Regions from separate parts of the Rhizobium sp. BK512 genome, predicted to be linked through region 1. Evidence: riboswitches for the same ligand, from Rfam matches in the RefSeq annotation. Region 1 holds a riboswitch; each other region holds the start of a gene.
What was found. Region 1 has a riboswitch for cobalamin ahead of cobU (bifunctional adenosylcobinamide kinase/adenosylcobinamide-phosphate guanylyltransferase). Riboswitches for the same ligand answer to the same signal wherever they lie in the genome.
Positions count from the first base shown of each region.

Region 1 (9,622 bases):
AGCGCTGAGACGACGACAGGCGTCAGCGACATAATGGTGTAGGTGCCGATGATAAGCTCGAAGGCGTAGAAGGCGCCGGTCAGCGGCGCATTGAAGGCGGCGGCGATGGCGCCGGCTGCGCCGCAGCCGACGAGCACACGCAGGTCCGCGCGGCGCAGCTGCAGCTTCAGGCCGAATTTCGAGGCGATGCCGGCCGCAAGCTGCGTATAACCGGCTTCCAGGCCGACGGATGCGCCGAAGCCGTTGGAAACGAGGTTCTGGATCGCGACAAGGATGCTGTCCGTCAGCGACAGGCGGCCGCCATGCAGCGCATTGGCCTCGATCGGGTCGACCATCGGCTTTTTGCGCCATTTGGCGAGAATGAAGAGCAAGAGCCCGAGAAGCATGCCGCCGGCTACCGGGGCCGACATCAGCAGAAACTTGCTGTCGATCTGCGAGGCGCTGAGCCTCGTCGTGCCGTCTATGCCGAAGATCAGGCTGTGCATCTCTTCCGAGGCATAGCTCATGGCTGAGACCGCAAGCCCCGATACGATGCCGACAAGCGCGCCGGCAAAGACCATGCCCATTTCGCTGTGGCGAATGAGCGCGCGCAGGCGCCCCGGATCGAAGGCGGTGCCTAGAGGGCCGAGGCGGCGAATGTGCATTCGGGAGAGCATCATGGGGAAATTAGGCGGCAAGAATAGGGGTCAAGGGCGGAGCCGGCATCCGCATGAGCGGCAATTGCGGCAAAAAACCGGCCGGGCCGTAAAGTTTTTGTGACGTAAGCCTTTGATTAAAGACGATAATATCGGTAGTGTAAGTCGAGATGAACATGAGCGGGACGTTGCGCGGCAATTGACATGGGGGTTGCACGCGCCTAACCATGAATCCACATAATGGATGGTTCCGGATCGGCAAACGCCTTCCGGATTAAAAGGGAATGTGACGGGGCGGACCCAAGCCGGGCGCCTTCATCACAGCCGACCCCGCGACTGTAGAGCAGTCAGGGTCTTCCATCCGGCATTTGGATTGCGGCGCCGACAGTCTTGCATTCTGCAAGCGGGCAAGGCGGACAAGTGCCGGAAAAGCCACTGGAAATGCATCGTGATCAGCCGGGGCAGGACGCCTCTAATTCTACGAATCGTCCGCCTTTTCACGAGATGCAGCCGGGAAGGCGAGGCGGATCCGCTGGCACGATAAGGGGCGACCGAGCGGTCGCCCCTGTCGCGGCCGATAACTGCGAGCCAGGAGACCTGCTATCCGTGCCGGGCATAATGCCCAATTTGGGCGCTTTGCCCGCTGCCAGCACGGAGGTTGTCTTGGCTGAAGGATGTTATTCAGCGCTGCCTCTGGTGGTGCGATATGGGCGCGGTGTTCCGCCGCCCCTCTGTGATGAGCTTCTGGCGCAGGCCGTTTTCTCTTCCCTGATTCCTGTGACAAGCACAGGAATGAGGGGTGCGGCGAAGGCCGTGCCCATCCTCAACGGACGGTGCTGTCATGACCACCACCTTCATCCTCGGCGGCGCTCGCTCCGGCAAATCCCGCTTCGCCGAAAATCTTATTGCCACGAGCGGTCTCGAGCGCCATTACATCGCCACCGGCCGCGCCTGGGACGACGAGATGCAGGCGCGCATCGACCAGCACAGGGCCGATCGCGGCCCCTCCTGGACGACGCATGAGGAACCGCTCGATCTCACCGAGCGCCTGACCGCCATCGACGCGGAGGGCAGGGCCATCCTCGTCGATTGCCTGACGCTGTGGCTCACCAATCTGATGATGGAGGGGCGCGATATCGCCGCCCAGTCTGCCGCCCTTGCTGGCTTTCTGCCTCATGCTAAGGCGCGGCTCGTCATCGTTTCCAATGAAGTCGGCCTCGGCATCGTGCCCGAGAACCGCATGGCGCGGGAATTTCGCGACCATGCAGGCCGGCTGCACCAGATGATCGCGGCTTCGGCCGAGGATGTTTATTTTATCGCAGCGGGTCTGCCGCTGAAAATGAAGGGTTAGTTCCATGCAGCAGAAAATCCCCGCAACCGTCATCACCGGCTTTCTCGGCGCCGGCAAGACGACGATGATCCGCAACCTGCTCACCAATGCCGGCGGCAAGAAGATCGCGCTGATCATCAACGAGTTCGGCGATCTCGGCGTCGATGGTGACGTGCTGAAGGGCTGCGGTGCGGAAAACTGCACCGAGGACGACATCATCGAGCTCACCAATGGCTGCATCTGCTGCACCGTTGCCGACGATTTCATTCCGACCATGACCAAGCTTCTGGAGCGCGACCAGCGCCCTGACCATATCGTCATCGAAACCTCGGGCCTTGCCCTGCCGCAGCCGCTCGTCGCCGCCTTCAACTGGCCGGATATCCGCAGCGAAGTCACCGTCGATGGCGTCATCACCGTGGTCGATAGTGCGGCCGTTGCTGCCGGTCGTTTTGCCGATGACCACGATGCCGTCGATGCGCGCCGTGTCGAGGATGAATCGCTCGATCATGAAAGCCCGATCGAGGAACTTTTCGAGGATCAGCTGACCTGCGCCGACCTGATCGTGCTCAACAAGACCGATTTGATCGACGCGGACGGGCTTGGCCGCGTGAAGAGCGAAGTCGCCTCGCGCATTGCCCGCAAGCCTGTCATGATCGAAGCGAAGAACGGCGAGGTGCCGGCAAGCGTGCTGCTCGGCCTCGGCATCGGCACGGAAGACGATATCGTCAACCGCAAGTCCCATCACGAGCTGGAGCATGAGGATGGCGAGCCGCACGACCACGATGAATTCGACAGTTTCGTCGTCGAACTCGGCGCTGTCTCGGATACGGCAGGTTTCGTCGAGAAGCTGAAGGGCATCATCGCCGAGCATGACGTGCTGCGCCTGAAGGGCTTCATCGATGTCTCCGGCAAGCCGATGCGCCTGCAGCTACAGGCCGTGGGTGCCCGCATCGACCAGTATTTCGACCGTGCCTGGGCGCCGGGTGAGGCCCGCAATACGCGTCTCGTCGTCATCGGTCTGCACGAGATGGATCAGGACGCAGTGCGCAAGGCGATCGAAGCGCTCGTCCGAGGGTAAACAATGCATCTGCTTCTCGCTCAACAGGGGACGATCAGCTACGGGGACGAGGCGATCGACCTCGGCCAGTCGCCCGGCGATATCCTGTTCCTGTCCGCTGCCGATACCGAGCTTGCGGCGATTGCCGCGGCCCATAGCGGCAGAGAAGGAGGCTATTCGCTGAGGCTTGCGAGCCTGATGAGCCTGAAGCACCCGATGTCGGTCGATGCCTATGTGGAGCGGACGGCGCGGCATGCGAAGCTGATCATCGTGCGGGCGCTCGGCGGGGCGAGCTATTTCCACTATGCGCTGGAGGCGCTGCATGCGATCGCGGCGCGCAGCGGTGCGCTGATTGCGGTGCTGCCGGGGGATTCGAAGCCGGATGCCGGGCTGACGCCGTTTTCCAATGTGGCGCTGGATGATCTGAATGCGCTCTGGGCCTATCTGATCGAGGGCGGGGATGCCAATGCACGGGGCTTTCTGGCCTATGCGGCGGCGATGCTCTCGGGAGAGGAGAAGCCGGCGCCGGCTGTGCCGCTGATGAAGGCCGGGATCTGGTGGCCGGGGCGGGGGCTTGTTGGGGTCGAGGAGTGGCGGAAGCTCACCGGTTCTGTCTTCTCCCCAGCGGGGAGAAGATGCCCGGCAGGGCAGATGAGGGGGGCGAGCGACGGAGAGAGCGAGCAACAGGAGCACGATTTCGAGGTTTGTGGAGTGGCCCCCTCATCCGACCCTTCGGGCCACCGACCGGGGTCGAGCCACGGGTCTCGACCCGTCCTCCGGACCCCCGCTGGGGAGAAGGGACAGGCAGCACCCGTCGTTGCCATCGCCTTCTACCGCGCACTCGTGCAGAGCGGCGAAACCCGCCCTGTCGAGGCACTGATCGAAACCCTGGAGGCGCAGGGTCTTCGCCCATTGCCGGTCTTTGCCTACAGCCTCAAGGACCCGGTTTCCAAGGGCATCCTCGAAGCCATCTTCGCCGATCTCCAACCCGACGTGGTCATCAACACGACAGGCTTTGCCGTGTCCGCACCCGGTGCTGATCGCGAGCCGACGGTGCTGGAGGCCAACGACGCGATCGTGCTGCAGGCGATCTTTTCCGCCTCGTCGCGGGAGGCCTGGGCAGCCTCATCGCAAGGCTTGTCGGCCCGCGATCTCGGCATGAACGTCGCGCTGCCGGAGGTGGATGGCCGCGTGCTTTCGCGCGCCGTCTCCTTCAAGGCTGCCGCTCGCTACGATGCCGCGGTCGAGGCTAATATCGTTTCCAGCGAGCCGGATGCCGGACGCATGGCCTATGTCGCAGCCCTTGCCGCCAACTGGGCGCGGTTGCGGCAGCGGCCGGTTTCGGAGCGGCGTGTCGCGCTGGTCATGGCGAACTATCCGAACCGGGACGGACGGCTCGGCAATGGCGTCGGGCTCGATACGCCCGCCGGGACGATCGAGGTGATGCGGGCGATGGCGGAGGCTGGTTATCCGCTCGCCGATATTCCCGATGATGGCGATGCGCTCATGCGGCATCTGATGGCCGGGCCGACCAATTCCGGTCTCGACGGCAAGGTTGTGCGCGAGCGGCTTTCCTTGAGTCGATACAAGGATTTCTTCGCCTCTCTTCCCAATCAGATTCAGGATGAAGTCAACGCGCGATGGGGCGATCCGGAGGCCGATCCCTATATGCGCGAGGGTGCTTTTGCGCTCCCCTTTGCGCGTTTCGGCGGGCTGCTCGTCGGCATCCAGCCGGCACGCGGCTACAATATCGATCCGAAGGAAAGCTATCACTCGCCCGATCTCGTGCCGCCGCACGGCTATCTCGCCTTCTATGCCTTCCTGCGCGAAGAGTTCGGCGCCGATGCGGTGATCCACATGGGCAAGCACGGCAATCTGGAATGGCTGCCGGGCAAGGCGCTGGCGCTGTCGGAGGTCTGTTATCCCGAAGCGATTCTCGGGCCGCTGCCACATCTCTATCCATTCATCGTCAACGATCCCGGCGAGGGCACTCAGGCGAAGCGCCGCACGGCCGCCGTCATCATCGATCATCTGACGCCGCCGCTGACGCGGGCCGAAAGCTACGGGCCGCTCAAGGATCTGGAGACGCTGGTCGATGAATATTACGAGGCCTCGGGCGTCGATCCCCGGCGTATCCGGCTGCTGTCGCGGCAGATCCTCGAGCTTGTTGCCGATATCGGGCTGGATCGGGACGCGGGGATTGCAAAGGGTGAGAGCGAAGGCGAGGCTTTGAAGAAGCTCGATGCCTATTTGTGCGATCTCAAGGAAATGCAGATCCGCGACGGGTTACATGTGTTTGGCGTGTCGCCCGAGGGCCGGCTGCTGACGGATCTCACCGTGGCGCTGGCGCGGGTGCCGCGTGGGTTGGGTGAGGGCGGGGATGCGAGTTTGCAGCGGGCGATTGCGGGGGATGTATTGACTTTCCCCCTTCTCCCCAGCGGGGAGAAGATGTCCGTCAGGACAGATGAGGGGGCAAGCGACGTGAGGAGCGAGCGGCTGAGCGAAGGCGAGGCCGAGCCTATGGCCCCCTCATCCGACCCTACGGGCCACCTTCTCCCCGCTGGGGAGAAGGGGAGTCGCGTGCTTCAGCGTTCCTTCGATCCACTTGATTGTGACATGGCCGGCACTTGGGTCGGCTCACGCCCGGCAATCCTAGCAGAAATCACCGATGCCCCCTGGCGCACAAACGGCGACACCGTCGAGCGCATCGAGCTGCTCGCCGCCAAGCTCGTCTCCGGCGAACTCGCTTGCTCAACCCTCTGGTCCCAAACCAGACGGGTGCTTGACGAAATCGAAGCTCGCCTCAAACCTTCCATTCTCGCCTGCGGTCCGGCTGAAATCACCAGTCTGCTGCGCGGCCTCGACGGTCGTTTCGTCCCGCCCGGTCCATCCGGTGCACCGACGCGCGGGCGGCCTGACGTGTTGCCGACCGGGCGGAATTTCTACTCCGTGGACAGCCGCGCGGTGCCCACACCGGCCGCCTACGAACTCGGCAAGAAATCGGCCGAATTGCTGATCCGCCGCTACGTTCAGGATCACGGCGAATGGCCTGTCTCCTTCGGGCTGACGGCCTGGGGCACGTCCAACATGCGCACCGGCGGCGACGATATCGCCCAGGCGCTGGCGCTGATCGGCGTGAAGCCGGTCTGGGACATGGCGTCGCGGCGCGTCACCGGCTACGAGATCATTCCGCCAGCCATGCTGCGGCGGCCGCGGGTGGATGTGACATTGCGCATTTCCGGTTTCTTTCGCGATGCCTTTCCCGAGCAGATCGCGCTCTTCGACAAGGCGATCCGCGCTGTCGGCGCACTCGACGAGGATGCGGCCGACAATCCGATAGCCGGGCGCATGCGCGGCGAGGCGGCGCGGCTAATCGCTGCCGGGCTCGACGAGAAAGCGGCGGCAAAGCGGGCGGGCTATCGCATCTTCGGGTCCAAGCCGGGTGCGTATGGGGCGGGCTTGCAGGCGCTGATCGACGAGAAGGGCTGGGAGCGGCGGGCCGATCTTGCCGAAGCCTATCTCGTCTGGGGCAGCTATGCCTATGGTGCGGGTGAAGAAGGCAAGGCCGAGCGCGGCGTCTTCGAGGAGCGGCTGCGCTCCATTCAGGCGGTTGTCCAGAATCAGGACAACCGCGAGCATGACCTGCTCGACAGCGATGATTATTACCAGTTCGAAGGCGGCATGGCGGCGGCGGCCGAGGCGTTGCGCGGAGTGCGGCCGGCGATCTATCACAATGATCATTCACGGCCGGAAAAGCCTGTGATCCGCTCGCTCGAAGAGGAGATCGGGCGGGTGGTGCGCGGGCGCGTCGTCAATCCGAAATGGATCGAGGGCGTGATGCGCCATGGCTACAAGGGGGCTTTCGAGATTGCTGCGACGGTCGACTATCTCTTCGCCTTCGCGGCGACGACGGGGGCTGTCGGCAACCATCATTTCGAGGCGGTCTATCAGGCCTTCGTCGCTGATCCCAAAGTGCGCGATTTCATGGAAGAGAAGAACCCGGCGGCGCTCTCCGAAATGAAGGAGCGGCTGCTGGAGGCGATCGAGCGCAGGCTCTGGACGCCGCGCAGCAACTCGGCGCAATTCGATCTTACAGACATCAACGAAACCAAGAAAAAAGCAGGCAGCCAATCATGAGCGAAGAGCCAGTCGTACCAGCCGAAAAGGACGATGCCCGTCACAACGAGAAGATGGCGAAAAAAAAGGCCGCGCGTGACAAGATCATGGCGACCAAGACGGATGAGAAGGGCCTCATCATCGTCCATACCGGCAAGGGCAAGGGCAAGTCGTCGTCCGCCTTCGGCATGATCTTCCGCCACATCGCCCACGGCAAGCCTTCGGCCGTCGTGCAGTTCATCAAGGGCGCGATGTGGACAGGCGAGCGGGATCTGATCGAGAAGCACTTCTCCGATCTCTGCCAGTTCCACACGATGGGTGAAGGCTTTACCTGGGAGACGCAGGACCGGGCGCGGGATGTGGCGGCGGCGGGGGCTGCCTGGGAAAAGGCCAAGGAGCTGATCCGCGACGAGCGCAATTCCATGGTGCTGCTCGACGAGATCAATATCGCACTGCGCTACGACTATCTCGATATCAACGAAGTCGTCGAATTCCTGAAGAACGAGAAGCCTTACATGACGCATGTCGTGCTGACGGGGCGCAATGCCAAGGACGAACTGATCGAGATTGCCGATCTGGTGACCGAGATGGAGCTCGTCAAGCATCCGTTCCGCTCCGGCATCAAGGGGCAGCCGGGGGTCGAATTCTAAAGCAATTCCAGCAAATATGTCCGCGGTTTTGCGTCCGGAATTGCGCGGAAAAGGTCTAATTGGCCAGATGGCTGCGCAGGATTGCGGCCGTTTCCTCATCGGCCGGGAAGAGCGTTTCGATCGCGAGTTCCGACAGGGTGATATCGACGGGCGTGCCGAAGACTGTTGTCGTCGAGATGAAGGAGAGAAGGCCGGCTTTGGTCGAAAGCTGCAGGGGCACGGCGATGCCGGCGAGGTCGGTGTGGGGCTCGGCCGCCTCTTGGGGCGCGGGGTAGGAGAGCAGTTCCTTCAAGAGCTTTTCCAGCACGGGATCGCCCGAGACCGATATCTGCTGGCGTAGCCTATCGAGCAGGTGGGCACGCCATTCGGCGAGATTGGCGATTTGCGGTGCCAGGCCCTGCGGGTGCAGGCTGAGGCGGAGCACGTTGACGGGTGGTTCCAGCAATGTGGGATCGGCGATGGTTTCGAGCAGCGGCGTCAGGGCGGCGTTGGCCGCGATCAACGTCCAGTGGCGGTCGATCGCGATGGCAGGATAGGGCTCATGGCCTTTCAGCACCCTGTCGATGGCGCGGCGTGCAGGAAGAAGGGCCGGATCGTCCATTTTGCGTTCGGCAAAGACGGGGGCGAAACCCGCTGCCAGAAGCAGCGGGTTGCGATCACGCAAGGGGACGCCGAGGCGTTCGGCCAGATGCAACAGCATTTCGCGGCTCGGGGTCGAGCGCCCGCTCTCGATGAAGCTCAGGTGCCGTTGCGAGATATCGGCTTCCAGCGCGAGATCGAGCTGGCTCATGCGGCGGCGCTGGCGCCATTCGCGCAGATGATCTCCGAGAGAGCGGGCGGTCGGGCTCATCAGGCGGCTTCCGGCAGTTGGTCGATGAACCCGCGGACGGATTTCAGCTTGCCGTCTTCGAGTTCGGCGAAATCCGTGCCCTTGATCAGCGCTTCGCCATTGTCGGGACCGAGGCCCCAGGAGAAGCGCAGGTTGTCGCCGTAGCCATCGGCGGTGCCGATCAGTTCGAAGCGGAAGCCGGGGAAGCGGCTCTGCACGGCCTCGACCAGCGAATTGATCTGCTCATGGCCTTCGCCGCGCATCAGCGGGTCGATATAGGTTGCGGCTTCCGTCCAGCTCTCGGCGATCAGCGCACGGCGGCGGGTGGCATCCGTCTCGTTCCAGATTGCGAGATAGCGCTCGGCGCTGGTCCTTGCCTTGTTCATCTGGGTGTCGTTCATCGGGTCGTCTCCTTTTGATCTCCTGCCATGTTCAGGCAGGGCGATCATCGGCGAAAGCGGTGCAGCCTATCAATTACGCCTGACGTAATGGAAGCCTGATTGCCGGAATCAAATCCAGGTCGCGGCTTGGTGATTTGACAGGTGAGGAGCGAGCCCGAAGATTTGCGGCAACTCTTTTGCCCCGGGAGAAGAAACCCCATGAAAACCCGTTCCTGCAAGGCTTTAGCCGCCTTCGCCATCGCACTTCTCGGCGCTTCGGCCACGCAAGCGAATGTGATCGACGACTGGAATACGATCAAGGTGCCCGCTGCACCGGTGCTGAGGCCGGTCAATGTGAATTTATCGGATACGGCGCTGCTGCTGCTCGATTTCAACGGCGCGCAGGACCCATCGAAAGGCCCGTGCAACGCGAAGACCAAGCCCCGCTGCATCGCCTCGCTGCCGAAGGTGGAAAAGCTTTTGAACGAGGCACGCAAGAGCGGCGTGCCCATCATCTACAGCATTACCGGCGGCGCAACGAAGGGCGATATCGCCAGCGTACTGGCGCCGAGAGAGGGCGATCCGGTGGTGCAGGGTGGAGCCAACAAGTTCATCAACACCGATC
Region 1 covers NZ_JACIAS010000001.1:377,924-387,545, reverse strand. The annotation lists gene FHX06_RS02030 (chloride channel protein) at 1-656, opposite strand, end outside; cobalamin riboswitch at 864-1,255, shown strand; gene cobU (bifunctional adenosylcobinamide kinase/adenosylcobinamide-phosphate guanylyltransferase) at 1,477-1,986, shown strand; gene cobW (cobalamin biosynthesis protein CobW) at 1,991-3,043, shown strand; gene cobN (cobaltochelatase subunit CobN) at 3,047-7,159, shown strand; gene cobO (cob(I)yrinic acid a,c-diamide adenosyltransferase) at 7,156-7,788, shown strand; gene FHX06_RS02005 (helix-turn-helix domain-containing protein) at 7,844-8,638, opposite strand; gene FHX06_RS02000 (nuclear transport factor 2 family protein) at 8,638-9,003, opposite strand; gene FHX06_RS01995 (isochorismatase family protein) at 9,217-9,622, shown strand, end outside.

Region 2 (9,622 bases), on a different contig from region 1:
TCCCCCGATTTGACGCTGTCGCTCGGCATCATCGACGGACGCAATATCTGGAGGGCGGACCTTGCCGCGATCCTGAAAAAGATCGAGCCACTGGTTCAGCGCTTCGGCGCGGATCGGCTGCAGATCGCGCCATCCTGCTCGCTGCTGCATGTGCCGATCGACCTGGATCTGGAAACCGGACTGGATGAGGAACTGACGTCGTGGCTCGCTTTCGCCACCCAGAAACTCGATGAACTCTCTGCCCTCGGCAGTCCCGGCGGGGCTTATCAAGTAATTGCTGCAGCCTCTCAGGCCGTTGCCTCTCGAGCGGCTTCTCCACGTGTGCATGATCTCAAAGTTAGGCAGCGGGTCGCGGCAATCGATGAGACGATGATGACGCGGAGCAGCGGTTTTGCCGAGCGGACCAGCCTGCAGGAGCGCAAGCTTTGCCTGCCGCTCTTCCCGACAACGACGATCGGCTCCTTCCCGCAGACATCCAATGTGCGCAAGTCCCGCTCGGCCTTCGCAAAGGGTACGATCAGCGAGGCGGACTACGATGCGTTCCTGAAAAAGGAGACCGAAGCGGCGATCCGTTGGCAGGAGGAAATCGGTCTCGACGTGCTCGTCCACGGGGAATTCGAGCGCAACGACATGGTGCAGTATTTCGGTGAGCAGCTTTCCGGTTTCGCCTTTACGCAACATGCCTGGGTGCAGAGCTACGGTTCACGCTATGTCCGCCCGCCTATCATCTTCGGCGATGTCTCTCGGCCGAAGCCGATGACAGTCGAGTGGTGGCGCTACGCGCAGTCGCTGACGGACAAGCCGGTCAAGGGAATGCTGACCGGGCCGGTGACGATCCTCAACTGGTCCTTCGTGCGTGATGATCTTTCTCGCGCGGATGTCAGCCGGCAGATCGCTCTGGCGATCCGCGACGAAGTGATCGATCTCGAAAAGGCGGGTGCTGCGATGATCCAGATCGACGAGGCCGCTCTCCGTGAGGGTCTGCCATTGCGCAAGGCCGACTGGAAGACCTATCTCGACTGGGCGGTCGAGAGTTTTCGCCTTTGCGCATCCGGTGTTTCCGACGAGACGCAGATCCATACGCATATGTGCTATTCGGAGTTCAACCAGATCATCGATGCCATCGCCGCGATGGATGCCGATGTGATCTCGATCGAGACTTCACGATCGAAGATGGAACTGCTGGAGGCTTTCCGCAGCTACAAATATCCGAACGAGATCGGCCCCGGCGTCTACGACATCCATTCGCCCCGCGTTCCCGAGGTCGCCGAGATGACGGAGCTCCTGACGCTGGCGCGGAAGCGTCTGACGGACGGACAGCTATGGATCAATCCGGATTGCGGATTGAAGACACGCAAGTGGGAAGAGGTTCGCCCGGCACTCGTCAACATGGTTGCCGCCGCTCGGCAGTTGCGTAATGCCGCACCGCCGACACGCGCCTGAGCGCCTAATCGATTCCTGGAGAGCCGGCTATGGGCCGGCTCTTTCCGACGCGGCCTTCTCTACAGGCTGCTTTCGTTAACCATTCATTAACCACGTTTTTCACAGGAATGCAGCGATTTCAAACATGCCGTAACGCGATGCGCAAACCATCCGTTGACGCAAACCGGGATTCGAGTACTATATCTAGTGTTCAAGGTTCCTTCGATTCGTGAGGGTCGGGGGCTAAGATGGGAATACGGTGCGTCTCGCCATGACGGCGCGACAAAGCCGGAGCTGCCCCCGCAACTGTAAGCGGCGAGCAACTGTCCGATTTCAGGTCACTGAGGCATGAAGCTTTGGGAAGGCTGGGGGCAGGGTGCTTCGACCCGCGAGCCAGGAGACCTGCCTTGAACGAGGTATCCACGGGCGGGGTGTCCGGAAGGTCGCGTATACGCAGGCGGATCAAATCCGCGCCTGTTGCGCTGCCCCCGAATGTCCGCTGAACACTTCGGGATTGAAGTCATGTTGAAAGCATTAAAACCGCCGCCCGCGCAGATCGTGCGGGGGAGAGTGTTCGGCGTGTAAAGCGCCAACTTTGTCAGATCAATACCAAGCATTCCCTCGGACGCCGCAAGGCGCCCGATCCTAGTTCTGCGTCTGGAATCCATTGACATCACGAGGAACATGATGAGCGTTACCGTTTACAGCAAGCCTGCCTGCGTACAGTGCACCGCTACCTACCGCGCCCTCGACCGTTTGGGCGTCGACTACCAGATCATCGATATCTCCGAGGATGCCGACGCGCTCGATCGCGTGCGCGGCATGGGCTACATGCAGGTTCCGGTCGTCGTTGCCGGCGAGAACCACTGGGCGGGCTTCCGTCCCGACATGATCAGCGCGCTCTCCTGACCGGAGAAAAGCGGTGGGCCTGATCGTCTATTATTCCAGCCGGTCCGAAAATACCCATCGTTTCGTCGAGAGGCTGGGACTGCGCGCGGCGCGCATTCCCGCTGGCGCTGAAGACATCCACATTCGCGAACCCTATGTGCTGATCTCGCCCACCTATTGCGGGGACGGCGGCAAAGGGGCCGTGCCCAAGCAGGTAATCCGTTTCCTCAATGATGCGGAAAACCGCTCCAACATCCGCGGCGTGATTGCTGCGGGCAACAGCAATTTCGGCGAGACCTACGGGCTTGCCGGCGACGTAATCTCGCAAAAATGCCAGGTACCTTACCTCTACCGGTTCGAGCTCCTGGGGACTGCCGAGGATGTCGCCAATGTCAAAGACGGGATGGGACGATTTTGGACACGGGGACAAATCTGACGCGGGATGCGGGCGTCAAGCCGCTCAAGGCCGTGGAAGCGCTGGATTATCACGCGCTGAACGCGATGCTGAACCTCTATGATGATGAGGGCAAGATCCAGCTCGACAAGGACCGCATGGCGGCCAAGCAGTATTTCCTGCAGCATGTGAACCAGAACACGGTGTTCTTCCATAATCTCCGGGAGAAGCTCGATTATCTGGTAACTGAAGGCTATTACGAGCAGGAAGTGCTCGACCAGTATTCCTTCAATTTCGTCCGCGACCTGTTCGACGAAGCCTATGCCAAGAAGTTCCGGTTCCCGACCTTCCTCGGCGCCTTCAAATATTACACCAGCTACACGCTGAAGACTTTCGACGGAAAGCGCTACCTGGAGCGCTATGAAGATCGTATCTGCATGGTGGCGCTCGCGCTCGCCAGAGGCAATGAACAGCTTGCCCGCGATCTGATGGAAGAGATCATCTCCGGCCGTTTCCAGCCGGCAACGCCAACCTTCCTCAATGCCGGCAAGAAGCAGCGTGGCGAACTCGTCTCCTGCTTCCTGCTGCGTGTCGAAGACAATATGGAATCGATCGGTCGCTCCATCAATTCGGCGCTGCAGCTGTCCAAGCGTGGCGGAGGCGTTGCGCTGTCCTTGACGAACATCCGCGAGGCCGGTGCGCCGATCAAGCAGATCGAAAACCAGTCTTCCGGCATCATCCCCGTCATGAAGCTGCTCGAAGACTCGTTCTCCTACGCCAACCAGCTTGGTGCGCGGCAGGGGGCAGGTGCCGTCTATCTCAATGCGCACCACCCCGATATCATGCGCTTCCTCGATACCAAGCGCGAAAATGCCGATGAGAAGATCCGCATCAAGACGCTATCGCTCGGCGTCGTCGTGCCTGACATCACCTTCGACCTCGCCAAGAACAATGAGGATATGTACCTCTTCTCGCCCTATGACGTGGAGCGGGTCTATGGCGTCCCCTTCACCGAGATATCGGTGACTGAAAAGTATCGCGAGATGGTGGCGGATGCCCGTATCACCAAGAAGAAGATCAAGGCCCGCGAATTCTTCCAGGTGATCGCCGAAATACAGTTCGAGAGCGGCTATCCCTACATCATGTTCGAAGACACGGTGAACCGCGCAAACCCGATCGCCGGCCGCATCAGCATGAGCAACCTCTGCTCGGAAATCCTACAGGTGAGCGAGGCCAGCGAATTCAACGACGACCTTTCCTACAAGACGATGGGCAAGGATATTTCCTGCAATCTCGGCTCGCTGAATATCGCCATGGCGATGGATTCATCCGATTTCGGCAAGACGATCGAAACCTCGATCCGCGCGCTGACGGCCGTTTCCGACATGAGCCATATCTCTTCGGTGCCTTCGATCGAGAAGGGCAATGACGACAGCCATGCGATCGGCTTGGGACAGATGAACCTGCATGGCTATCTTGCCCGCGAGCGCATCCATTACGGTTCGGAAGAAGGCGTCGATTTCACCAATATCTACTTCTACACGGTGACCTATCACGCTCTGCGTGCATCCAACCGCCTGGCGGTCGAGCATGGCGCAAGTTTCAAGGGCTTCGAGAATTCGAAATATGCCTCAGGTGACTATTTCGACAAATATACCGGGCAGGAGTGGAAGCCGGCGACCGAGAAGGTGCAGGCGCTGTTCGATGACGCCGGCATTCATATCCCGACGCAGGAAGACTGGCTGGAATTGAAGAAGGTCGTCATGGCCTCCGGGCTCTATAACCAGAACCTGCAGGCGGTGCCGCCGACGGGCTCGATCTCCTACATCAATCACTCCACCTCCTCGATCCACCCGATCGTCTCGAAGATCGAGATCCGCAAGGAAGGCAAGATCGGCCGCGTCTATTATCCGGCGCCGTTCATGACCAACGACAATCTCGATTATTACGAGGATGCGTACGAGATCGGCGCGGAAAAGATCATTGATACTTATGCGGCTGCCACCCAGCATGTCGACCAGGGCCTGTCGCTGACGCTGTTCTTCCGCGACACTGCAACGACGCGCGACATCAACCGCGCCCAGATCCATGCCTGGAAGAAGGGCATCAAGACAATCTATTACATCCGCCTTCGCCAGATGGCGCTGTCCGGCACCGAGGTGCAGGGCTGCGTCTCCTGCACGCTATAACCGACCGGAGAAAACCATGAACATGCAAGTCAAGCCGGTCAGCCGCGTGCGCGCCATCAACTGGAACCGCATCGAGGACGACAAGGATCTCGAGGTCTGGAACCGTCTGACCGGCAATTTCTGGCTGCCGGAAAAGGTGCCGCTGTCGAACGACATTCCGTCGTGGGGAACGCTGACGCCGGTCGAGCAGCAGCTGACGATCCGCGTCTTCACCGGGCTGACGTTGCTCGACACGATCCAGAATGGTGTCGGCTCCGTGAAGCTGATGGCGGATGCGGTCACCCCGCATGAGGAAGCAGTGCTTTCCAACATCTCCTTCATGGAAGCGGTGCATGCACGCTCCTATTCCTCGATCTTCTCCACGCTCTGCCTCACGCCCGACGTCGACGATGCCTATCGGTGGTCGGAAGAGAATGAGTTCCTGCAGAAGAAGTCGGCGCTGATCATGGAGCACTATGCGTCCGGCGATCCCTTGAAGAAGAAGGTCGCAAGTGTCTTCCTCGAGAGCTTCCTCTTCTATTCCGGTTTCTATCTGCCGATGTACTGGTCAAGCCGCGCCAAGCTCACCAACACCGCCGACATGATCCGCCTCATTATCAGAGACGAGGCCGTGCATGGCTATTATATCGGCTACAAGTTTCAGCGCGGACTGGAAAAACTCTCAGAAGAGCGCCGGCAGGAGATCAAGGACTTCGCCTTCGATCTGCTCCTCGAACTCTACGACAACGAGGCTAGATATACGGAAGCGCTCTATGATGGCGTTGGGCTGACGGAGGACGTCAAGAAGTTCCTGCATTACAACGCCAACAAGGCGTTGATGAACCTCGGGTACGAAGCGCTGTTTCCGGCCGAAGCCTGCAAGGTCAATCCGGCAATCCTGTCTGCGCTTTCGCCGAATGCCGACGAGAACCACGACTTCTTCTCGGGTTCCGGCTCCTCCTATGTCATCGGCAAGGCGGTGGCGACCGAGGACGAAGACTGGGATTTCTGAGGTTTATCTTTACGAAGCCTCTTATCATTCGGCCCGCTATCGCCCACATTCAGCCCGATGTGTTCGTTGAATGTGGCGTAGCGGGAGTTTTTCATGAGGCCCTCTTTCGAAGCGACTGATCCGGCAAGCGAAGCTGCCGAAGGTGTCTGGCCAATCCGCAGGCGTCGAATTCTCGATTGGCTGATCAACGAGACCCGCGGTGAACGTTTCATCGACAATATCCTGGTGGAGATGTGCAAGCGGCTGTTGGCGGCTGGCGTACCGGTGAACCGCTCCAGCCTGCATTTCCGCACCAACCATCCGCAATGGATCGGCGCCCGCATCCTGTGGGTGGAAGGCATGGAAGAGGCGAAGATCAACACCTTTGCCTACGGGGTGGAAACCACGCCGCAATTCCTCAACAGCCCGGTCAACGAGATTCATAACGGCGCCAACGAGGTGCGGAAGAACCTGGAGGATTTGTGGGAGGGCGACGATTATCCCTTCTACCAGGAACTACGCGACGACGGCTATTCCGAATATATCGCCTGGCCGATCGATCATACGTTCGACAAGCGTCACGTCGTTACGTTCTCCACCAATAGGCCCGGCGGTTTTACCGGCGAACACGTGGATTTCCTGCGCGACCTGCTGCCGGCTCTCACTCTCGTCAGCGAGATCAGGCTCAAGAACATCATGGCGCGCACGCTGCTGCAGACCTATGTCGGGCCGCATGCGAGCGAACAGATTCTCTCCGGCGTCATCACCCGCGGCAGCGGAACGACCGTAGGTGCGGCGATCATGATCTGCGACCTGCGCGATTTCACTGCGATCTCCGATCTCTGGCCGCGCGACGACGTCATCCAGTTGCTCAATGACTATTTCGATGCCATGTCCGATCCGATCGAGCGGCACGGCGGCGAAATCCTGAAGTTCATGGGCGATGGACTGCTCGCCATCTTCCCGCTGTCGAAGCCTTCTGCCTGCGAAGACCTGCTGACGGCGATCCGTGAAGGGCAGGAGGCGATGGCGAAAGTGAATGAGCAACATCAGCGCCTGGGACGTGATCCACTGCGCTATGGTGTCGGCGTCCACGTCGGCGACGTTATGTATGGTAATATCGGTTCGCGCCGGCGGCTGGATTTCACGGTCATCGGCCCGGCAGTCAACGTCGCTTCGCGGCTTGAAACCTTGACCAAGGAAGTCAGGCGGCCGGTCCTGTTGTCTCGCGCTTTTGTTGAGATGGCGACCTGCACGGAAGAGATGGACAATCTCGGCACTTTTCCTCTGCGCGGGCTTGGGGAGCCGGTCGAAGTCTTCGGTTTCCGCGAAAAGCCGACAGCGGGTCGTGACGCAGCTTAGGCTACCGGAAAATTGATCTGCGGCGGCAGGAGCAGGCTCTGGCTCTCTGCTGCCGGATTGCCAATGCGCTGAAGAAGCATCTGGCCGAGATGTTCGCCTGCCTCGACCAGATCCTCGTATATGGTCTCGATCTTCGGCTGCAGATGCGTGAGGAGATGCGACGTCTCCTTGGCGACGATGTCATAGTCCTCGGCCAGAATACTGCCCGCATCACCCATGGCGCTGACGAGCGCCAGCGCAGAAACTTCACCCGGACAGACAAAACCATCGGGAACATCGGGTGCGGTGGCGCGCGCGCGGAAGAAATCTCTAATTTCATTGGCCGGCGAATCGAGCGTAACGGCTTCCGGTATCTCGTAGGCCACGCCAGCCTCGCGCACAGCGGTCATGAAGCCATGAAGGATATGCTGGCTGAAAGTCAGCCGCTTCGGCGGCATGACGACTGTAACCTTCTTCCTGCCCTTGGCGATCAGGCGCCGGGTGGCTTCGTAGGCGAAAGCATAATTGTCGTAATCGACATAGGCATGCGGTGTCGAAAACTCCGTGCGCCCGTGAGACACGAATGGGAAGCCAACCTCCTGCAGCATGCGCACCCTCGCATCGAAGGGTTCCGTCCGTGTGAAGATCAGGCCATCGGCGAAATTGTTGCGGACGATATATTCCGCCGCTTCGAGATCCGTCGTCGACAGGAAATTCGGGGCGACGACGAGGTGATAGGATGTCTCTTTCAACACCTTGGCGATGCCGTACATGATGGCGGTGCCGAAGCCGACGACCTCCTGATGCGGATCGAGAAGGATGCTGATGACGTTTGTGCGGCCCGTCTTCAGGCGTTGGGCAGCCCGGTCCGGCAGGTAACCGATCTCGCGGGCAATGCGATGAACGCGTTCGCGGGTCTCGACCGATATTTGCGGAGCGTCGCTTAGTGCGCGCGAAACTGTCGTTACCGCGAGACCGGTCAATGTAGCGATGGTACGCAAGGTCGGCTTGCCGCGCTTTTGCGCGCCATCTGGATTTTCACCGCGTTGCAGTTGGGACGATTCGGTCACTGAGGACATTCCGTGCTGGATCGCGGCTACCATAACACGATGAAACCGGCATGCAATCGATCAATGCAAACGATTTAAATTTTTACAATTTGTTAGGCATTGGAAAAAAATATAATAAAAACAATGGCGCTGCGAGTTAATCATATTTTTCTCGGGAGTCGAGGAAGGGCTTGACGTCGCTGCGTTTATAACGTTTTAAATTGTCAATCGCGCTGGGAGGCGCGGTGCGGTGTTTGATCGTCATTACGGGCGGAAGACATCGGGGTGGCTGAGGAGGGTCTCGCCGCCCACTTACGAACGGGAGGATATTCATGCGCAAGTTTTTGAGCTCGGCAGCTCTTGCTGTCGTGATGATGGCTGGTTTCGGCAGCGCCCATGCGGCCGATGTCAAGGAAGTTCAGATGTTGCACTGGTGGACGTCCGGCGGTGAAGCCGCGGCGCTCAACGTGCTTAAGGGCGACCTTTCCAAGGAAGGTTACGCCTGGAAGGACGTCCCGGTTGCCGGCGGTGGCGGTGACGCAGCCATGACCGCGCTGAAGGCGATGGTCGCGGCCGGCACCTATCCGACGGCATCGCAGATGCTCGGCTATACGGTGCTTGACTACGCCCAGGCTGGCGTCATGGGCGACCTGACCGAGACGGCGAAGAAGGAAGGCTGGGACAAGTCCGTTCCGGCGGCACTGCAGAAGTTCTCTGTCTATGACGGCAAGTGGGTCGCAGCACCTGTCAACGTTCACTCCGTCAACTGGCTGTGGATCAACAAGTCCGTCATGGACAAGATCGGCGGCACGCAGCCGAAGACCTTCGACGACCTGATCGCCCTGCTCGACAAGGCGAAGGCAGCCGGTGTCATTCCGCTCGCACTTGGCGGTCAGAACTGGCAGGAAGCCACGATGTTCGACTCCATCGTGCTGTCGACCGGCGGTCCGGAATTCTACAAGAAGGCTTTCAACGACCTCGACGAGGCTTCGCTGAAGTCCGACACGATGAAGAAGTCGTTCGATAACCTTGCCAAGATCATCCAGTATGTCGACCCGAACTTCTCGGGCCGCGACTGGAACCTGGCAACCGCGATGGTCATCAAGGGCGACGCTCTGGTGCAGGTCATGGGTGACTGGGCGAAGGGTGAATTCGTTGCCGCCAAGAAGACCCCTGATGCCGACTTCCTGTGCTACCGCTTCCCGGGCACCGACGGCAGCGTGATCTACAACTCCGACATGTTCGGCATGTTCAACGTTCCTGACGACCGCAAGGCCGCTCAGGTAGCGCTCGCCACGGCAACGCTGTCGAAGAGCTTCCAGTCCGCTTTCAACGTCGTCAAGGGTTCGGTTCCGGCCCGTACCGACGT
Region 2 covers NZ_JACIAS010000010.1:293,918-303,539, reverse strand. The annotation lists gene metE (5-methyltetrahydropteroyltriglutamate--homocysteine S-methyltransferase) at 1-1,443, shown strand, start outside; cobalamin riboswitch at 1,620-1,847, shown strand; gene nrdH (glutaredoxin-like protein NrdH) at 2,110-2,331, shown strand; gene nrdI (class Ib ribonucleoside-diphosphate reductase assembly flavoprotein NrdI) at 2,345-2,746, shown strand; gene nrdE (class 1b ribonucleoside-diphosphate reductase subunit alpha) at 2,725-4,893, shown strand; gene nrdF (class 1b ribonucleoside-diphosphate reductase subunit beta) at 4,910-5,884, shown strand; gene FHX06_RS30495 (adenylate/guanylate cyclase domain-containing protein) at 5,978-7,225, shown strand; gene FHX06_RS30490 (LacI family transcriptional regulator) at 7,222-8,274, opposite strand; gene FHX06_RS30485 (ABC transporter substrate-binding protein) at 8,586-9,622, shown strand, end outside.
Region 2: another riboswitch for cobalamin. It lies ahead of nrdH (glutaredoxin-like protein NrdH); the one in region 1 lies ahead of cobU (bifunctional adenosylcobinamide kinase/adenosylcobinamide-phosphate guanylyltransferase).

Region 3 (9,622 bases), on a different contig from region 1:
CAACGGCTCGCCGCGGCGATACTCGAATTGTGGCGTGGCGAACCAGCCGAAATGCTCAGGCCCCAGAACCTCGCCGTCGCGCCGGTCTTCGTCCCTGCGGATGATCGCCGCATCCAGTTCGCCGCGATCGAAAGCTGCAAGCAGGGTGCAGGAATTATCGATCCGCACCTCGATCGTCAGACCCGGATCATGGGCGTTGAGGCGCGCAAGCAGTGTCGGAACCTCCGGCCCGGCCACATGCGCGGCAATGCCGATCGTGAAATGGCGGCGCGACGAAGAGAGTGCCGCAACGGCCCTGTCATGGGCTTCGAGGAATTCCCGTGCGGCCTGTAGAAACACTGCCCCCTGCGCCGAAAGCCGCACCAGCCGGGGTGTGCGTTCGATCAGCCGGTGGCCGAGCCGCTCCTCCAGCCGCTTCAGTTTGACGCTGATCGCTCCTTGCGTGCTGCCGAGTTCGTTGGCGGCGCGGGTGAAACTCTTGTTGTCGGCGATCGCCACGAAGGCCTGAACGGAATCGACATCGAGCATGGTTGAAACCAATCATTCGAATTTGTTGTGTCTGAAATATGTAATCATCCAATTCTGTAATGATCAAGTCCCGCCTATGCTGACGCAAATGGACCACAGCGGATGTCACGTTGTGCGCCTCAACGTCGAAAGGCCAAAACATGCCCCCTGATTCCCATTCATCCCCTCGTGCGCGGGGCATCATTGCCCTGCTGGCTGCCTGTCTCTCCTCGCTGATGTTCGGCCTCGAAATATCGAGCGTGCCGGCAATCCTGCCCACTTTGGAAAAAGTGCTTCACGCCGATTTCAGTGCCCTGCAATGGATCATGAACGCCTATACGATCGCCGTTACGACGGTGCTGATGGCCGCAGGCACACTGGCCGACCGCTACGGCCGCAAGCGCGTCTTCCTGATCGGCATTGCCGTCTTCGGCCTCACCTCGCTGATTGCCGGCCTCGCGCAGGATGTTTCGCTGCTGATCGTTGCTCGTTTTCTGCAGGGAATGAGCGGCGGCTTCATGCTGATCTGCCAGGTAGCCGTGCTCTCCCATCAATTCCAAGAGGGCCGCGCCCGTAGTATCGCCTTCGGCTGGTGGGGCATCATTTTCGGCATCGGCCTGGGCTTCGGCCCGATCGTCGGCGTCGGCATCGTGGCGGTGGCCGGATGGCAATGGGTATTCCTCATCCATGCCGTGCTGGCGGCTGTGACAATCGCTCTCGCGCTGACGGGAATTCAGGAATCGCGTGATCCTGCAGCCGGACGGCTCGATATCGCCGGCATCGCTACCCTTTCGCTGGCGGTCTTCTGCCTTGCCTTCTTCATCACCCAGGGGCCTGCTCTCGGTTTTGCGAGCCCGGCTGCGCTTGGCATTATCGGACTTGGTGCCGCAAGCCTCGTCGCCTTCGTCGTTGCCGAAAAGCTGAACCCGCGACCGATGTTCGATGCCTCGGTGTTCCGCATCCGCACCTTCTCGGGCGCCATTGTCGGTTCGGCCGCCATGAATATCAGCTTCTGGCCTTTCATGATCTATTTGCCGATCTGGTATGAAGCCGGCCTCGGTTACGGCAGTGTGGCCGCCGGCATCGCCTTGCTGGCCTATACGCTGCCGACGCTGGTCGTGCCGCCGCTTGCCGAGCAGCTTATGCTGCGCTACCGGCCGGGTATCATCATTCCCGGCGGCCTTTTCACCATCGGGCTCGGCTTCCTGCTGATGAAGTCAGGCAGCGCCGCCGCCGCGCCAAGCTGGCTGACGATGCTGCCCGGCGCGCTGCTTGCCGGCATCGGGCTTGGCTTCACCAATACCCCGGTCACCAACACGACAACCGGTGCGGTATCCAGCGACCGCGCCGGCATGGCCTCCGGCATCGACATGAGCGCCCGGATGATCTCGCTCGCGATCAACATCGCAGTCATGGGCTTCATCCTGTTCAGTGGTGTGCTCTCCCATCTGAAGAGCGCCTTGCCGAACTCGATGGACGCAGGCGATCTGCGCCTGCTTGCCGAACGGATCTCCGCCGGCAGCATCGCCGCCCTGCCTGATATTCCCGCCGAGACGGTGCATGATGCGCTGGTCGCAGGCTTCGGCGGTGTCATGCTCTATGGAGCGATCGGCGTCTGGATTCTCGCTGCTGCGAGCTTCCTCACCTTTGGCCATTGGAGAACACCGGCCTGCCCCAAGGATTGCAGCACCCAGCCGGCCGAGTGAAGCACACCCGCGCCGGCTCAAACCGGCGCTGCCTCGCCTTCCACCTGCCCCCAGCCGTCATGGAAAACCAGCTCTTCCAGCGCCACCCGCTGCCGCCAGCCTTTGACCGCCAGTTCCGGCTCCTCGTAGAGCCGGTCGACGAAGCCGGCGCAGAGCCAGGCGACCACTTCGATATGATCGGGAATGCCAAGTATCTCCTTGAGGTCGCCCTCGCGAAAGATGCTGACCCAGCCGATGCCGACGCCTTCGGCACGGGCCGCGAGCCACAGGTTCTGGATGGCGCAGACGGTGGAATAGCTGTCCATGCGCGGATTATGCGTGCGTCCCAGCACGACGCTGCCGCTGCGGGTGGGATCGCAGGTCACGCAGATGCCGAGCGGCGCCTGGACAATGCCTTCGAGCTTCAGTGAACGATACTTTTCCTGCCGCTCGCCGTTGAACATGCGGGCCGCTTCCTCATTCGCCCCGAGGAACGCATCGCGCACGCGCGCCCTCACCTCGGCGCTTTTCACCAGAATGAAATTCCACGGCTGCATGAAACCGACCGAAGGCGCGTGGTGCGCCGCCGTCAAAAGCCGCGTCACCAGATCGTCCGGCAAGGGATCGGGCAGGAACTGGCTGCGCACGTCGCGCCGCGTCATGATCGCGTGATAGACGGCCTCGCGTTCGGCCGCAGAAAAGCTGGATGCCGGACAAACGGCATCATCAATGGGTCGCATCGTCAAATCCCCAACAACGCAACCGCCCGCCGTCCGCGCGGGTTGGGTCTATCTTGCCAGGCCGGTCTTCTGACTCGGCGTCCTTCGCTTCGCCGCTGCCTTCCCGGCCGCAAGGCCAGTGGCGTAGTTTGAACGGCGAGCGTCAGCCTTACAGCGTTGGGCACGTTCCGGTCTTCCACCGGATTCCCGATTCTCCCGCTGGTGACAGCGGGCACCTGACAGGGCGATCTATGGCGCGGAAAGGGCATGGCCGCAAGCCACATGCGACATTCATTTCGTGGACAGGTTGAAAATGCTGGCCTAGAACGAGACCCTGATCCGAGCGGCGCCATTGGCGTCGAATCCCTTCTCCTTGCATCCCGGTTGCCCGTGTCCCGCTTAACGCCGATGATCCTTGCGGTCGCCCTGTTCATGGAACAGATGGATTCGACCGTGATCGCCACCAGCCTGCCGGCTATAGCGGCCGATATCGGCACTTCGCCGATCGCGCTGAAGCTTGCGGTAACCAGCTACCTTGTGGCGCTTGCGATCTTCATTCCGATCAGCGGCTGGATGTCGGATCGCTTCGGCGCGCGCAACATTTTCCGTCTGGCAATCTCCGTTTTCATGGCCGGTTCGATCGCCTGCGCCTTTTCCAATTCCATCGCAGCCTTCGTCATTTCCCGGCTCATCCAGGGCGCCGGCGGCTCGATGATGACGCCGGTCGGACGGCTGCTTCTGGTGCGCGGCACGCCACGTCACCAGCTGGTGAATGCCATGGCGTGGCTCACCATACCCGCTCTTATCGGCCCGATCATGGGCCCGCCGATCGGCGGCTTCCTGACGACCTATCTCAGCTGGCACTGGATCTTCTGGATCAATGTGCCGATCGGCATTATCGGCATTGCGCTGGTCACCCGCTTCCTGCCGGCAATTGAGCCGCGCAGCCCGAAGCCGATGGATTTTCCGGGTTTCTTCCTGTCCGGGATCGGCTTTGCCGGCTTCGTCTTCGGCATATCCGTCATCAGCCTGCCCGCCGTTCCCGTCATCTACGGCTATGTCACAGTCGCGGTCGGCGTCCTCTCCGGCATCCTGTATTTCGTCCATGCCAGGCGCACGCCGCATCCGTTGCTTGATCCGAAAATGTTCCGCTACCCGATGTTTCGGGCGGCGATCCTCGGCGCCTCGAATTTCCGCATGGGGCTCGGCGCGCTGCCCTTCCTCATGCCGTTGATGCTGCAGCTCGGTTTCGGCCTGACACCGCTGCAGTCTGGCTCTGTCACCTTCGTCAGCGCACTCGGCTCCATGGGTTCGAAATTCGCCGCAACCCGCACCTATAACGCCTTCGGCTTCCGCAACGTCATCGCGCTCACTACCTTCCTTGCCGCAATCTTCCTCGGTGTGAACGGCCTCTTCACTGCTCAAACGCCGATCTATCTCATCATGGGCTCTCTTCTCGTCGGCGGACTGCTGCGCTCCATGGCCTTCTCGGGTGTCAACGCCATGGCCTTCGGGGATGTCGACGAGGCCGACAGCAGTCAGGCGACGGCCATCAATGCCGTGGCGCAGCGCATCTCCATGGCCATGGGTGTTGCAGTCGCAGGGACGATCCTGGAAGTGTCCGCCAGCTTCCACGGCGGCCAACTTACGGTCACCGATTTCCATATCGCCTTCTTCATCGTGGCAGGGATTTCCTCACTCGCCTGCATCACTTTCCTGCGCCTGCCCGCCAATGCAGGCGATGACATGACGACACGCCGCGGCAAGCATGGACATGCCGAAGCGGCTGCGCCGGAAGATGCCCAGAGAGAGGCAATGGCCGAAAGCCGATAAAACTTCACAGGCCTGTCATTTTTCCTCACAGAATCCACGTGACAATTCCAATTCGCATGTCTACATAGGCGGCATGTCGATTTCGTCCGTTTACGCATCGCGATTTTATTCGTACCGCTGCTTCCAGCGGATGCGGGTCTGTGCGTAACCGAAACTAACGCGACGACACACCCGAACAGCCGCTAGTCAACCTGGCGGCTTTTTTGTTCCGCCACGGTATGACCAAACAGGAGAGCATACCGTGACTGACACTATTGATGATCTGCGCATCGTCGAGATCACCCCGCTGACCAAGCCTGCCGATATTATCAAGGAAATCCCGCGTGACCGAGCGGTGACCGAGACCGTGACCGGCACGCGCGACACGATCCACAATATCCTGACGGGCAAGGACGACCGCCAGCTGGTCATCATCGGTCCCTGCTCGATCCATGATCCGGCAGCCGCCCGCGAATACGCGTCCCGTCTCGTCGAGCAGCGACGACGCCTCTCCGGCGATCTCGAAATCGTCATGCGCGTCTATTTCGAAAAGCCCCGCACCACCGTCGGCTGGAAGGGTTTGATGAACGACCCGCATCTCGACGGCAGCTACCGCATTGAGGAAGGCCTGCGCCTCGCCCGCCGCCTGCTGCTCGACATCAACGCCATGGGCCTGCCGGCCGGCTGCGAATTCCTCGATACGATCACGCCGCAGTACATCGCCGATCTCGTCAGCTACGGCGCCATCGGCGCGCGCACGACCGAAAGCCAGATCCACCGTCAGCTCGCCTCGGGTCTCTCCTGCCCGATCGGCTTCAAGAACGGCACGGACGGCAGCGCGCGTGTCGCGCTCGACGCGATCATGGCGGCTTCCCAGCCGCATCATTTCCCGGCGGTCACCAAGGATGGACAGGCAGCGATCGCCTCCACCCGCGGCAACGAGGACTGCCACATCATTCTGCGTGGCGGCAAGCGCCCGAACTATGAGGCAGCCGACGTGCAGGCCGTTATCGCCGAGGCAACCAAGCTCGGTGTCGACCCGCGCATGCTGATCGACGCCAGCCACGCCAACAGCGGCAAGGATCCGATGAACCAGCCGAAGGTCGTCCACGACGTCGCCGGCCAGATCGTCGCCGGCAACGATCACATCAAGGGCATGATGATCGAGAGCAACCTCGTCGCCGGCCGCCAGGATCTCGTCCCCGGCAAGCCGCTCGTCTATGGCCAGTCGATCACCGACGGCTGCATCGGCTGGGATATGTCGGTCGACGTGCTCGAGGATCTCGCCAAGGCCGTCCGCGATCGCCGCAAGGCCGCTGTTGCGGCTTGATAGGCAGCATCAAGCGCGGCAGGCAGACACCCGCCGCCCATTCACATAATGCCGATATTGCGCCGCCTCTCCTTAACCGGTGAGGCGCCCGATCGCCAGTGAGGCTTTCACGAAATACGCCTGTGCAAGCACTTAGAGGCGACAAGCAAATTATAATCGGCCACCGCGCGGATAGAGTCGAAATATTCACTCTCGTCGTCAACGACGTCACTTAAAAACAGGCGCGCAATCTTGTCCTGTGACTGGAGCGTGACTTCCTCTTCAGGCGAAAGCGGCAGATCATCGAAGAAGTTCATGGCGTTGTAATTTCTGAAGTAAGTCTCGTTGCCACAAGCATATTTAATATCATGCTGAATGTAGAATTTGGCGATGGGGAGCGCCATCTGGTTCAGAGTTTGAGACTCCTGGTATTTTCCGAACCATCGCAGATACTCGACCGGAAACATAACAAACAGTAAAGCACGGCAGCAGATCAGGCAGGCGAATGCCGCGAGCAATACCTTGCGCATAATTGTGTAACGATCCCTCTCATGAACGGGTAATGCCTATCTCAGAAGGGTCGCGTGAGACTTGAGGCGCCACCGCCATCATCAAATGGCGGTGCGCCCTCTCAAGATCTCGCCGGAAAATACCGTACGAAAGCGAATTCCTCGCCATCAGGCGACCAGTTCGGCACGTTGATCGTGCCCTGCCCGCCGAAAAGCTCGAACAGCTCCGTCAGATTGCCGCCGTCCATGTCCATCATCCTGAGGCGCACATTCAGATCGCGCGGATGATCGAAAACGTCGGGGTCGTAGGAGAGGATCAGCACCTTGTCATTGTTGGGCGATGGATGAGCGAACCAGTTGCCGTAATTGTCCGATGTCACCTGCTCGAGACCCGTACCGTCGGGGTGGATGCGCCAGATCTGCATCAGCCCGGTACGGCTCGAATTGAAATAGATCCACTGCCCGTCGGCGGACCAGTCCGGCCCGTCATTGCGGCCCTCGCCATGCGTCAGCCGCTTCTCCTCACCACCATTGACCGAGATCGTATAGATATCGAAGACGTCGTTGCGGATACCGCAATAGGCAAGCTCGCGCCCGTCTGGCGACCAGCCGTGCCAGTAGGACGGCAGGTTCCTGGTGATCAGACGCGGCTTGCCGCCTTCGATCGGCAGGATGTAGATCGCCGACTTGCCGAATTCGGTCTTGTCGGAAATGACGATCTGCTCGCCATCGGGCGATATCCCGTGGTCATTGTTGCAATGGACCGCAAAGCCGGTATCGACACGCTCCACCAGGTCGCTGCCGTCGAGACGCAGGCGATAGAGCAGCCCGTCGCCATTGATCAGCAGATAGGCGCCGTCCCGCGAGAAATTCGGCGCCTCCACCAGCGCTTCCGTCTGCCAGATGACACGGCTTTCACCCCGCCGCACATTGTAGATTTCAACTGAGCTGCGCATTCATCCCTCCCAGATATTTGAAGCGTCTCAGCGATCCCGGAACCGGTTGGTGATCGGGTAGCGCCGGTCGCGGCCGAAATTCTTCTTCGTGATCTTCACGCCCGGTGCCGACTGGCGGCGCTTGTATTCGGCGAGATAGAGCAGATGCTCGATGCGGTGCACCGTCTCGACATCATGGCCGCGCGCCACGATCTCCTCGACCGCCATTTCCCGTTCGACCAGGCATTCAAGAATGTCGTCGAGCGCTGGATAAGGCGGCAGCGAATCCTGGTCCTTCTGATCCGGGCGAAGTTCGGCCGACGGCGCCTTGTCGATAATATTCTGCGGAATGACTACACCTGAGGGGCCGAGCGCATCCGGCGGCACATTCTCGTTGCGCCAGCGGGCCAGCGCATAGACCTGCATCTTGTAGAGGTCCTTGATCGGGTTGAAGCCGCCGTTCATGTCGCCGTAGAGCGTCGCATAGCCGACCGACATTTCCGACTTATTGCCGGTGGTGACGACCATCGAGCCGAACTTGTTGGAGATCGCCATGAGGATGACGCCGCGTGCGCGGCTCTGCAGGTTTTCCTCGGTGATGCCGCTGTCTGTGCCCTCGAAGAGATTCGAGAGTGCGGATGAAAAGCCAGCAACCGGTTCTTCGATCGGAACGATGTCATAGCGGCAGCCAAGCGCCTTGGCGCAATCGGCGGCGTCCTTGAACGAATCCTCCGATGTATAGCGGTAGGGCAACATCACCGTGCGCACCCGCTCCTCGCCGAGCGCATCGACGGCAATTGCCGCGCAGATCGCCGAATCGATGCCGCCGGAAAGCCCGAGCACGACATTCTTGAAGCCGTTCTTGTTCACATAGTCGCGGAAGCCGAGCAGGCAGGCGCGGTAGTCAGCTTCTTCGCTCTCGGGTATGCGCGCCATCGGCCCTTGCGAGCAATGCCAGCCGTTTTCGGTGCGTTTCCAGGTGGTGACGGCCAGTGCCGTTTCGAACTGGCTGAGCTGGAAGGCGAGCGACTTGTCGGCGTTGAAGGCGAAGCTTGCGCCATCGAAGACGAGCTCGTCCTGGCCGCCGAGCTGGGCGGCATAGACCATCGGCAGGCCGGTTTCGATCACCTGTTTCAGCACGACCTGATGACGGATATCGACCTTGCCGCGATAATAGGGCGAACCGTTCGGCACGAGCAGGATTTCCGCCCCGCTTTCGGCCAGCGTCTCGCAGACGCCGAGATCGCCCCAGATATCTTCGCAGATCGGAATGCCGATGCGCACGCCGCGAAAGTTCACCGGCCCCGGCATGGCGCCCTGATCGAAGACGCGCTTCTCATCGAACTCGCCATAGTTCGGCAGGTCGATCTTGTCTCTGACGGCGATCACCTTGCCGCCGTCGAGCACGGCGATGGAATTGTAGCGGCCCGTCTCGTCCTGGCGCGGGAAGCCGATGACGATGCCCGGTCCGCCATCGGCGGTATCGGCCGCAAGGCTTTCCACCGCTTTCCAGCAGGCTTGGATGAACGCCGGCTTCAGAACGAGGTCTTCCGGCGGGTAACCGGAGATGAAAAGCTCGGTCATCATGAGCAGTTGCGCGCCCTGGCGGGCTGCATCGGCACGCGCCTCGCGCACCTTGGCAAGGTTTCCGGCGACATCGCCCACCGTGGGGTTCAGCTGGGCGATGGCGATGTTGAACGTATGGGAGAGAGCGTTTTCCTGTGTCATGTCATTCATTTAATCCGCCCCTTCGTGCACCGCAATAAGCGGCGTCAAAAGCCGTATCGATCTGCGGCGAAAATTTGATGAATGCTGACTCACACCTCTGTTTGCCTTGCGCGACGCCGATACGCATTGCAATTTGCGGCAGTGGCGGAATACTGCGCGCCAATTCGATCCATTCCCGGGACAATGCCATGTATAATCTTCCTAATTTCGTCCACCTGCATTTCGGCAAATCGGCCGAAGAACTGGGTGACATCGAAAAGCGCGTGCTGGCCAAGGCACATGAGCGCAAGATCATCTCCACCGACATCAACGCCGCCATTGCTGCCGAATCCTCCGTCGGCCAGCGGTTGGCGGATGGCATCGCCCGCGTCGGCGGCTCATGGTCTTTCATCCTCGCCTTCCTCGCTTTCCTCGTGAT
Region 3 covers NZ_JACIAS010000002.1:463,257-472,878, reverse strand. The annotation lists gene FHX06_RS08285 (LysR family transcriptional regulator) at 1-528, opposite strand, end outside; gene FHX06_RS08280 (MFS transporter) at 669-2,213, shown strand; gene bluB (5,6-dimethylbenzimidazole synthase) at 2,231-2,932, opposite strand; cobalamin riboswitch at 2,974-3,166, opposite strand; gene FHX06_RS08270 (MFS transporter) at 3,320-4,744, shown strand; gene FHX06_RS08265 (3-deoxy-7-phosphoheptulonate synthase) at 4,986-6,053, shown strand; gene FHX06_RS08260 (hypothetical protein) at 6,161-6,562, opposite strand; gene FHX06_RS08255 (TolB family protein) at 6,664-7,497, opposite strand; gene FHX06_RS08250 (NAD+ synthase) at 7,525-9,204, opposite strand; gene FHX06_RS08245 (hypothetical protein) at 9,206-9,394, opposite strand; gene FHX06_RS08240 (DUF1003 domain-containing protein) at 9,393-9,622, shown strand, end outside.
Region 3: another riboswitch for cobalamin. It lies ahead of bluB (5,6-dimethylbenzimidazole synthase); the one in region 1 lies ahead of cobU (bifunctional adenosylcobinamide kinase/adenosylcobinamide-phosphate guanylyltransferase).